Regions from separate parts of the Bacillus sp. BACIII genome, predicted to be linked through region 2. Evidence: a T-box and tRNA genes for the amino acid it is inferred to sense, from the RefSeq annotation. Region 2 holds a T-box; the other holds one or more tRNA genes.
The links. A T-box is a leader RNA that pairs with one kind of tRNA and senses whether it is charged. The one in region 2 lies ahead of trpS (tryptophan--tRNA ligase), so its partner is inferred to be a tRNA-Trp.
Positions count from the first base shown of each region.

Region 1: it encodes a tRNA-Trp, which carries the amino acid that the T-box ahead of trpS (tryptophan--tRNA ligase) is inferred to sense. The anticodon was not compared.

Region 1 is NZ_CM174437.1:2,118,253-2,122,775, forward strand. Features, by position in the region: gene ACXN9U_RS10165 (hypothetical protein) at 1-582, shown strand, start outside; tRNA gene ACXN9U_RS10170 (tRNA-Leu) at 811-892, opposite strand; tRNA gene ACXN9U_RS10175 (tRNA-Leu) at 1,137-1,225, opposite strand; tRNA gene ACXN9U_RS10180 (tRNA-Cys) at 1,233-1,303, opposite strand; tRNA gene ACXN9U_RS10185 (tRNA-Gly) at 1,310-1,384, opposite strand; tRNA gene ACXN9U_RS10190 (tRNA-Gln) at 1,436-1,507, opposite strand; tRNA gene ACXN9U_RS10195 (tRNA-His) at 1,517-1,592, opposite strand; tRNA gene ACXN9U_RS10200 (tRNA-Trp) at 1,622-1,695, opposite strand; tRNA gene ACXN9U_RS10205 (tRNA-Tyr) at 1,706-1,790, opposite strand; tRNA gene ACXN9U_RS10210 (tRNA-Thr) at 1,802-1,874, opposite strand; tRNA gene ACXN9U_RS10215 (tRNA-Phe) at 1,878-1,953, opposite strand; tRNA gene ACXN9U_RS10220 (tRNA-Asp) at 1,966-2,042, opposite strand; tRNA gene ACXN9U_RS10225 (tRNA-Met) at 2,050-2,126, opposite strand; tRNA gene ACXN9U_RS10230 (tRNA-Val) at 2,134-2,209, opposite strand; tRNA gene ACXN9U_RS10235 (tRNA-Glu) at 2,220-2,291, opposite strand; tRNA gene ACXN9U_RS10240 (tRNA-Ser) at 2,328-2,418, opposite strand; tRNA gene ACXN9U_RS10245 (tRNA-Asn) at 2,424-2,498, opposite strand; rRNA gene rrf (5S ribosomal RNA) at 2,508-2,623, opposite strand; rRNA gene ACXN9U_RS10255 (23S ribosomal RNA) at 2,727-4,523, opposite strand, start outside.
Region 2 is NZ_CM174437.1:1,867,824-1,872,346, reverse strand. Features, by position in the region: gene ACXN9U_RS08900 (YjbA family protein) at 1-558, shown strand, start outside; gene trpS (tryptophan--tRNA ligase) at 590-1,582, opposite strand; T-box leader at 1,638-1,850, opposite strand; gene ACXN9U_RS08890 (peptide ABC transporter substrate-binding protein) at 2,328-3,962, shown strand; gene ACXN9U_RS08885 (ABC transporter permease) at 4,069-4,523, shown strand, end outside.

The DNA.
Region 1 (4,523 bases), 250 kb from region 2:
TCTGCATTCATTTGTTTAGCTTTATCTGCATGTGATAGTAACAATTCTAAAACTCTTACCACAGAGAACACGGAAATTTCTGCTGAAAAGTCCACTGATACAACCAACTCAAAAGAAGAAAGAAAGACATTGAATACTGTAGGAGATAGTGTAGAAGATCCCAATGTGGGTACAGTCACTTTAGAATCATCTAAAGATCTGAACCAAGTTTTAAAAGTTGGAGATTTAAGTGTTTATCTTACAGGTGTAAAAGTTCTTACTGTGAGTAATATGGCTGATCAATACCATAGCGACCTTCAAAACTCATTAAAAGAAGATTTAAGTACCTTCATCTATGCCCAGATTACATATTCATTAAAAAATAATTCTGATGATCAATTAGATTGGTCAGGATTTGAATATGCCGTTGTTAACGGTGTTCAAAAAGATTTAGGATACAATCGTATGATGCGTTTTCCTAACCCCGAAAATATTGAGATTCTTGGGGATTCTTCTCAAGAAAACAGCTTTGTAACTGTACCAGTAACCACGCCTACAAAGAAAGTGCGTCTGAAAACAGCTGGCTGTTTAAAGGTGTTTTGATCCCTGTCTCAAAAACAGGAGTCAGTCCCAGAGATGAAAATGAGACAGTAAACATTTTTGAGGAAATGGCCGCCAATGAGGTTCCTGTGTAAAATTTGTGCAAAAAGATTTAAAAACATATCGTTTTGTGTCTTGTTCTTCAAAAACGCAAAACGCCCCTGAACATTGGTAGACCAACATTCAGGGGCGTTTTGAAATTTCTTATCGGCTCTTATAAAGAGCAAGTAATACCGGTGGCCGGGGTCGAACCGGCACTCCAGAAGGAACACGATTTTGAGTCGTGCGCGTCTGCCAATTCCGCCACACCGGCATGTAATACGTCGTGTTCAACTGACGTATATAAATATAACATGCATTTTATAAAGTGTCAACGGTTTTAGTAAAGTTTTTTTATGGTAATGCAGTATACACAATAAAAGCAAGAAATTTATATTCATAGTCTTGACGCTTTTATTATATAAAAAAAGTGATCTGCAATATGCAAATCACTCTCATATATGTTTTGTAATATAAAAATTGATGACCAATTTAACATGTTGCGTCCTAAGTTAAATTGGTGCCGAGGGCCGGACTTGAACCGGCACGGTAGTCACCTACCGCAGGATTTTAAGTCCTGTGTGTCTGCCAATTCCACCACCCCGGCAAAAGAAAGGCGACACCCGGATTCGAACCGGGGATAAAGGTTTTGCAGACCTCTGCCTTACCACTTGGCTATGCCGCCGTAATTTGGAGCGGAAGACGGGATTCGAACCCGCGACCCCCACCTTGGCAAGGTGGTGTTCTACCACTGAACTACTTCCGCAGCATGTAAAGAACTTAATACATCTTATGCAGTTATTTTAAAAAAATGCAACTGGGCTAGCTGGATTCGAACCAACGCATGACGGAGTCAAAGTCCGTTGCCTTACCGCTTGGCTATAGCCCAATGATAATATGGGGCGATTGATGGGAATCGAACCCACGAGTGCCAGAGCCACAATCTGGTGCGTTAACCACTTCGCCACAACCGCCATAATCTAAAGATGAATAAATAATATAGTGGCAGGGGCAGTAGGAATCGAACCCACACCGGAGGTTTTGGAGACCTCTGTTCTACCGTTAAACTATGCCCCTATTTATAAAATGGTGGAGGGGGGCAGATTCGAACTGCCGAACCCTGAGGGAGCGGATTTACAGTCCGCCGCGTTTAGCCACTTCGCTACCCCTCCATCATTTAGAGTGCCGGCCAGAGGACTTGAACCCCCAACCTACTGATTACAAGTCAGTTGCTCTACCAATTGAGCTAGGCCGGCAAATGGTGGCTCGGGACGGAATCGAACCGCCGACACACGGATTTTCAGTCCGTTGCTCTACCAACTGAGCTACCGAGCCTTTTTATATAAATGGCGGTCCGGACGGGACTCGAACCCGCGACCTCCTGCGTGACAGGCAGGCATTCTAACCAACTGAACTACCGGACCATTTTTTTGGTTGCGGGGGCAGGATTTGAACCTGCGACCTTCGGGTTATGAGCCCGACGAGCTACCGAACTGCTCCACCCCGCGATGATAATGGTGGAGGATGACGGGCTCGAACCGCCGACCCTCTGCTTGTAAGGCAGATGCTCTCCCAGCTGAGCTAATCCTCCATCATATAAGTGACCCGTACGGGATTCGAACCCGTGTTACCGCCGTGAAAGGGCGGTGTCTTAACCGCTTGACCAACGGGCCCTGGTATTTTTTCGTTTGTTATGTATTAATAATTAGTGGCGGAGAGCAAGGGATTCGAACCCTTGAGACGGGGTTACCGCCTACACGATTTCCAATCGTGCTCCTTCGGCCACTCGGACAGCTCTCCATAAATGGCTCCGCAGGTAGGATTCGAACCTACGACCGATCGGTTAACAGCCGATAGCTCTACCACTGAGCTACTGCGGAATGAAGTCTGCCTGGCGATGTCCTACTCTCACAGGGGGAAACCCCCGACTACCATCGGCGCTGAAGAGCTTAACTTCCGTGTTCGGCATGGGAACGGGTGTGACCTCTTCGCCATCATCACCAGACATTTTAGTGACATGTATTATTATACTATGTATTTCAGAAAAAGCAAGAGTTTTTTTGAAAAAATTCTCTCAAAACTAGATAACAATAAGCACACATTCAAAAATGGTTAAGTCCTCGATCGATTAGTATCTGTCAGCTCCATGTGTCGCCACACTTCCACCTCAGACCTATCAACCTGATCATCTTTCAGGGATCTTACTTCCTTGCGGAATGGGAAATCTCATCTTGAGGGGGGCTTCATGCTTAGATGCTTTCAGCACTTATCCCGTCCGCACATAGCTACCCAGCGATGCCCTTGGCAGAACAACTGGTACACCAGCGGTGCGTCCATCCCGGTCCTCTCGTACTAAGGACAGCTCCTCTCAAATTTCCTGCGCCCGCGACGGATAGGGACCGAACTGTCTCACGACGTTCTGAACCCAGCTCGCGTACCGCTTTAATGGGCGAACAGCCCAACCCTTGGGACCGACTACAGCCCCAGGATGCGATGAGCCGACATCGAGGTGCCAAACCTCCCCGTCGATGTGGACTCTTGGGGGAGATAAGCCTGTTATCCCCGGGGTAGCTTTTATCCGTTGAGCGATGGCCCTTCCATGCGGAACCACCGGATCACTAAGCCCGACTTTCGTCCCTGCTCGACTTGTAGGTCTCGCAGTCAAGCTCCCTTGTGCCTTTACACTCTGCGAATGATTTCCAACCATTCTGAGGGAACCTTTGGGCGCCTCCGTTACCTTTTAGGAGGCGACCGCCCCAGTCAAACTGCCCACCTGACACTGTCTCCCCGCCCGATAAGGGCGGCGGGTTAGAAGGTCAATACAGCCAGGGTAGTATCCCACCGATGCCTCCACCGAAGCTGGCGCTCCGGTTTCCAAGGCTCCTACCTATCCTGTACAAGCTGTACCAACATTCAATATCAGGCTGCAGTAAAGCTCCACGGGGTCTTTCCGTCCTGTCGCGGGTAACCTGCATCTTCACAGGTACTATAATTTCACCGAGTCTCTCGTTGAGACAGTGCCCAGATCGTTGCGCCTTTCGTGCGGGTCGGAACTTACCCGACAAGGAATTTCGCTACCTTAGGACCGTTATAGTTACGGCCGCCGTTTACTGGGGCTTCAATTCGCACCTTCGCTTACGCTAAGCGCTCCTCTTAACCTTCCAGCACCGGGCAGGCGTCAGCCCCTATACTTCGCCTTACGGCTTCGCAGAGACCTGTGTTTTTGCTAAACAGTCGCCTGGGCCTATTCACTGCGGCTCTCTCGGGCTTGCACCCTAACAGAGCACCCCTTCTCCCGAAGTTACGGGGTCATTTTGCCGAGTTCCTTAACGAGAGTTCTCTCGATCACCTTAGGATTCTCTCCTCGCCTACCTGTGTCGGTTTGCGGTACGGGCACCTCTCACCTCGCTAGAGGCTTTTCTTGGCAGTGTGGAATCAGGAACTTCGCTACTATAATTCGCTCGCCATCACAGCTCAGCCTTCACGGGAAACGGATTTGCCTATTTCCCAGCCTAACTGCTTGGACGCGGATATCCAATACCGCGCTTACCCTATCCTCCTGCGTCCCCCCATTGCTCAAATGGTGAGGAGGTGGTACAGGAATATCAACCTGTTATCCATCGCCTACGCCTTTCGGCCTCGGCTTAGGTCCCGACTAACCCTGAGCGGACGAGCCTTCCTCAGGAAACCTTAGGCATTCGGTGGACGGGATTCTCACCCGTCTTTCGCTACTCATACCGGCATTCTCACTTCTAAGCGCTCCACAAGTCCTTCCGGTCTTGCTTCACAGCCCTTAGAACGCTCTCCTACCACTGTTCGAAGAACAGTCCGCAGCTTCGGTGATACGTTTAGCCCCGGTACATTTTCGGCGCAGAGTCACTCGACCAGTGAGCTATTACGCACTC
Region 2 (4,523 bases):
CAAGTGCATCAAAAGTCATATGTGCGAAAAAATCATGAACGGACGAAGCTTGAGTACTGTTTTGTCGTGACTGACGGAATCGGCATCATTGCCGTGGATACGATCGGGTATACCATTCCGGTCAGAAAGAGCCGCCTGATTCCGAGGCAGGAGCAGCTTGTTTATGAAATGGTAAAGGATGTAGAGCCGGAATCGTTTCAATTTGAGCCTGCACAATTGGAGTCTTCAAAGGAATATCACATTTTATCATTGGCGCCGGAGCATGTCAGAGGGCTGACAAGAAAAGAACGGCAGATCAAGCAGCTGATGTTTATGGCGCTTGACCAGCTTAAAGGGCTGAAGAACCGCGCGGAAATAGTGTATTGGTACACGGAATGGAATCCGCATATGTACGAGCAGATCAAACGGATGAGCTTTGAAGAGATTTGGGACATGCTTTATAATGAAACAATCGAAGGCTGGTCAGACAAGCATCTTGCGTTCTGTGAAAATTTGATTAAAGGGCAGCCGTTTTTCGAAAAGCTTTGGGAAATGGAACAGGAATCAAAAGTGAACTAAAAAGAGGCGGGGATCATCCCGCCTCTTTTCTTTATCTTCTTTTCCGTCCGAGACCCATGGCGTTCTCCATTTTTTTCACCATTTTGCCGGCGGTTTTGTTTGCGCGTGCTGCCCCTTCGTCGAGAATGCGGTCAAGCTCGTCGCTTTCAATTAATTCACGATAGCGCTCTTGGATCGGTGACAAAGCGCCGATAACGACTTCGGCTAAATCGCTTTTGAATTCACCGTAACCTTTGCCTTCATATTTTGCCTCTAATTCTTCAATTGATGTGTTTCCTAAAATAGAATAGATCGTCAAAAGGTTAGAAACACCCGGTTTGTTTTCTTTATCATACTTTACAATGCCTTCCGAATCAGTCACGGCGCTCTTGATTTTCTTTTCAAGCTGTTTCGGCTCATCAAGCAGCGTGATGTATGCCTTTTGGTTCGGGTCTGATTTGCTCATTTTTTTGAGCGGATCAGCCAGTGACATGATGCGTGCGCCTGTTTTAGGGATTTTCACCTCAGGAATCGTGAAGATGTCATTGTATTTCTTATTGAAGCGCTCTGCCAGATTGCGGGTCAGTTCAAGGTGCTGTTTTTGGTCTTCTCCGACCGGAACAAGGTCCGTGCCGTACAGTAAAATATCACCGGCCATCAGCGGCGGATATGTTAACAGTCCTGACACGACGGCTTCTTTGCCTTTTGACTTATCTTTAAATTGCGTCATCCGCTCAAGCTCGCCGATATATGCGACACATTGGAGCATCCACCCCGCCTGGGCATGAGCGGGAACCTCTGACTGGATAAAGAGGGTCGCTTTCTCGGGGTCAAGTCCGACGGCCAGGTAAAGAGCCGCCAGATTGCGGATGTTCTTCCGCAGCTCAAGCCGATCCTGCGGAACCGTAATTGCATGCTGATCGACGATGCAGAAATATCCGTTGTAATCATGCTGCAAATCGACAAATTGCTTCATGGCGCCGATGTAGTTGCCGAGGGTAACGGAGCCGCTCGGCTGAATGCCTGAAAAAATCGTTTTCTTCATAGTTCTTACCTCATTTCTTAAAACATAATAAAAAAAGCCCATTCTTCCCGTAGAAAAAAGGGACGAATGAACCGTGGTGCCACCCTGATTATTCCATTACAATGGAATCGCTCGAGACGTTGGTAACGGAGGCTGCTCCGGCTGGGCCTACTTTACGTTCGGTCAGCTGCTCAGAAGTCCATTCCACAGGGCCCGTTACCTGCTCCCAGCACCGCAGGCTCTCTTCAAACGGGTTGATATGTGTACTACTCTTCATCATAGCAATCACAACAAAATGTTCTTTGATTGATCTATTATAAATCAATTATAGCCAAATGTCATCAGAAGAATACAAGCTTATTTCCAATTTGCTTAAGGGCTGAAAATCCACAAAAAGAACTGAAAATGCCTAAATGATAACGGATATCAACATTTCGTATAACGAATATTATATGTAAAAAGCAATATGAACTGGAAATTACAATAAAAATATTTAGTTAGGTCATGCTTTAAACTATAGAAGTGTATCACCTTTTTGGCAGAAAAACTGACCAAATTTAAATATTTTAAATTGAGAAAATAGTATTGCAATAAATTATTCATTTCATTATAATGAACTTGTTCACTCTATTGTTACAGCTTCTTTACATAAAATAATCAGAAAAGACGGAACACAATTAAAGTTTAGAAAAATATTACGTTATTTTGTCTGATATTTCTGAGTATTTAGTAGTAAAGGCTGAAAATTTGATTAGGGGGTTAGTGCATGAAAAAGCGTTGGTCTATTGTAGGTTTGATGCTTATCTTCTCGCTTGTGTTAAGTGCGTGCGGCGGATTCAGCGGCGGATCAGGAGACGGTAAAAAAGACACCAAAGGACAGACTACACTTAATATCAATATTAAAACTGAGCCGTTTTCAATGCATCCGGGATTAGCGAATGATTCCGTTTCAGGAGGCGTAATCCGCCAGATTTATGAAGGATTGACACGCGTAAACTCCAAAGGTGAGCCTGAAGAAGGAATGGCATCTAAAATTGAAACAAGCAAAGACGGAAAGACCTATACATTTACGATTCGTGACGGTGCGAAATGGTCTAACGGCGACCCCGTGACTGCGCAGGATTTTGAATATGCATGGAAATGGGTGCTTGACCCGAACAACGAATCACAATACGCTTATCAGCTCTACTACATCAAAGGCGCTGAAGCCGCCAATACAGGAAAAGGCAAGCTTGATGACGTAGGCGTAAAAGCCGTAAATGACAAAACATTAAAGGTTGAACTGAACAACCCGACACCTTACTTCCTGCAATTAACTTCATTCTATACGTATATGCCGATCAACAAGAAAATTGCTGAAAAACATAAAAACTGGAACACAAACGCAGGCGAAAATTACGTGTCAAACGGCCCGTTCAAAATGACGGCCTGGAAACACAGCGGTTCTATCACGCTTGAAAAGAACGATCAATATTGGGATAAAGACGCTGTGAAATTGAAGAAAATCAACATGGTGATGATTAACAATGACAACACCGAACTGAAAAAATTCCAGGCCGGTGAGCTTGACTGGGCAGGAATGCCGCTCGGCCAGCTTCCGACCGAATCTCTGCCGACTTTGAAAAAGGACGGATCGCTCCATGTTGAACCGATCGCAGGTGTGTATTGGTACAAATTCAACACAGAAGCGAAACCGCTGAACAATGTTAACATCCGTAAAGCCCTTGCTTATGCGATCGACCGCTCATCTATCGTGAAAAATGTGACGCAGGGGGAACAAATCCCGGCCATGGCTGCAGTGCCGCCGTCAATGAAGGGATTCGAGGATAACAAAAAAGGCTATTTCAAAGACAATGACGTCAAAACAGCAAAAGAATACTTAAATAAAGGACTGAAGGAATTAGGAGTCAAGAGCGTCTCTGACCTTCCGGCAATCAAATTGTCCTACAATACGAATGATGCGCATGCGAAAATCGCGCAGGCCGTACAGGAAATGTGGAAAAAGAACTTAGGTGTCAAAGCTGAGCTTGATAATTCCGAATGGAATGTGTACATCGATAAGCTGCACAGCCAAGATTATCAGGTCGGGCGTATGGCCTGGTTAGGCGACTTTAATGATGCAATTAACTTCCTTGAAGCCTATCGCGATAAAGATGGGGGAAACAATGATACAGGATGGGAAGACCCTGAGTTTAAAAAGCTGCTGAACCAATCTCAGCTTGAAACGGATCCGGATAAACGTATCGAAGAGCTGAAAAAAGCAGAAAAAATCTTTATGGACGCAATGCCGGTCGCGCCAGTTTACTTCTATACAGATACTTGGGTGCAGGATAAAAACCTCAAAAATGTAATCTTGACCGGAACAGGTGACGTTTTCTTCAGAAACGCTTCTTTTGAATAACAGGCGGTTCTGAAAACAAAAGACCCAAGGTATATGGGGAGGATGTCCCCGTATACCTTTCTTGCTTATTAAGTTTAAAATGGTAAAAAATATGGAGGTGTTCACCTTGCTGAAATACATCGGTAAACGATTCATTTACATGATCATCACGCTGTTTGTGATTGTCACCGCCACTTTCTTCTTAATGCAGGCAGCCCCGGGCGGACCATTTTCCGGCGAAAGAAAGCTGACGCCTGAAATTGAAGCAAACTTAAACGAACACTATGGTCTGGACAAGCCTCTTTTCGTTCAATATGTCAGCTACTTAAAATCTGTAGCGATGTGGGACTTTGGGCCTTCTTTTAAATATAAAGGCCAAAGCGTTAATGATTTAATCAATTCCGGCTTCCCCGTCTCATTCACTCTCGGTGCAGAAGCAATTCTCCTCGCATTAGCGTTTGGTGTGCTTTTCGGGGTGCTGGCTGCCCTGTACCATAATAAATGGCAGGATTATACCATTGCGATTTTAACGATCTTTGGGATCTCAGTTCCGAGTTTTATATTGGCGACGATTTTGCAATA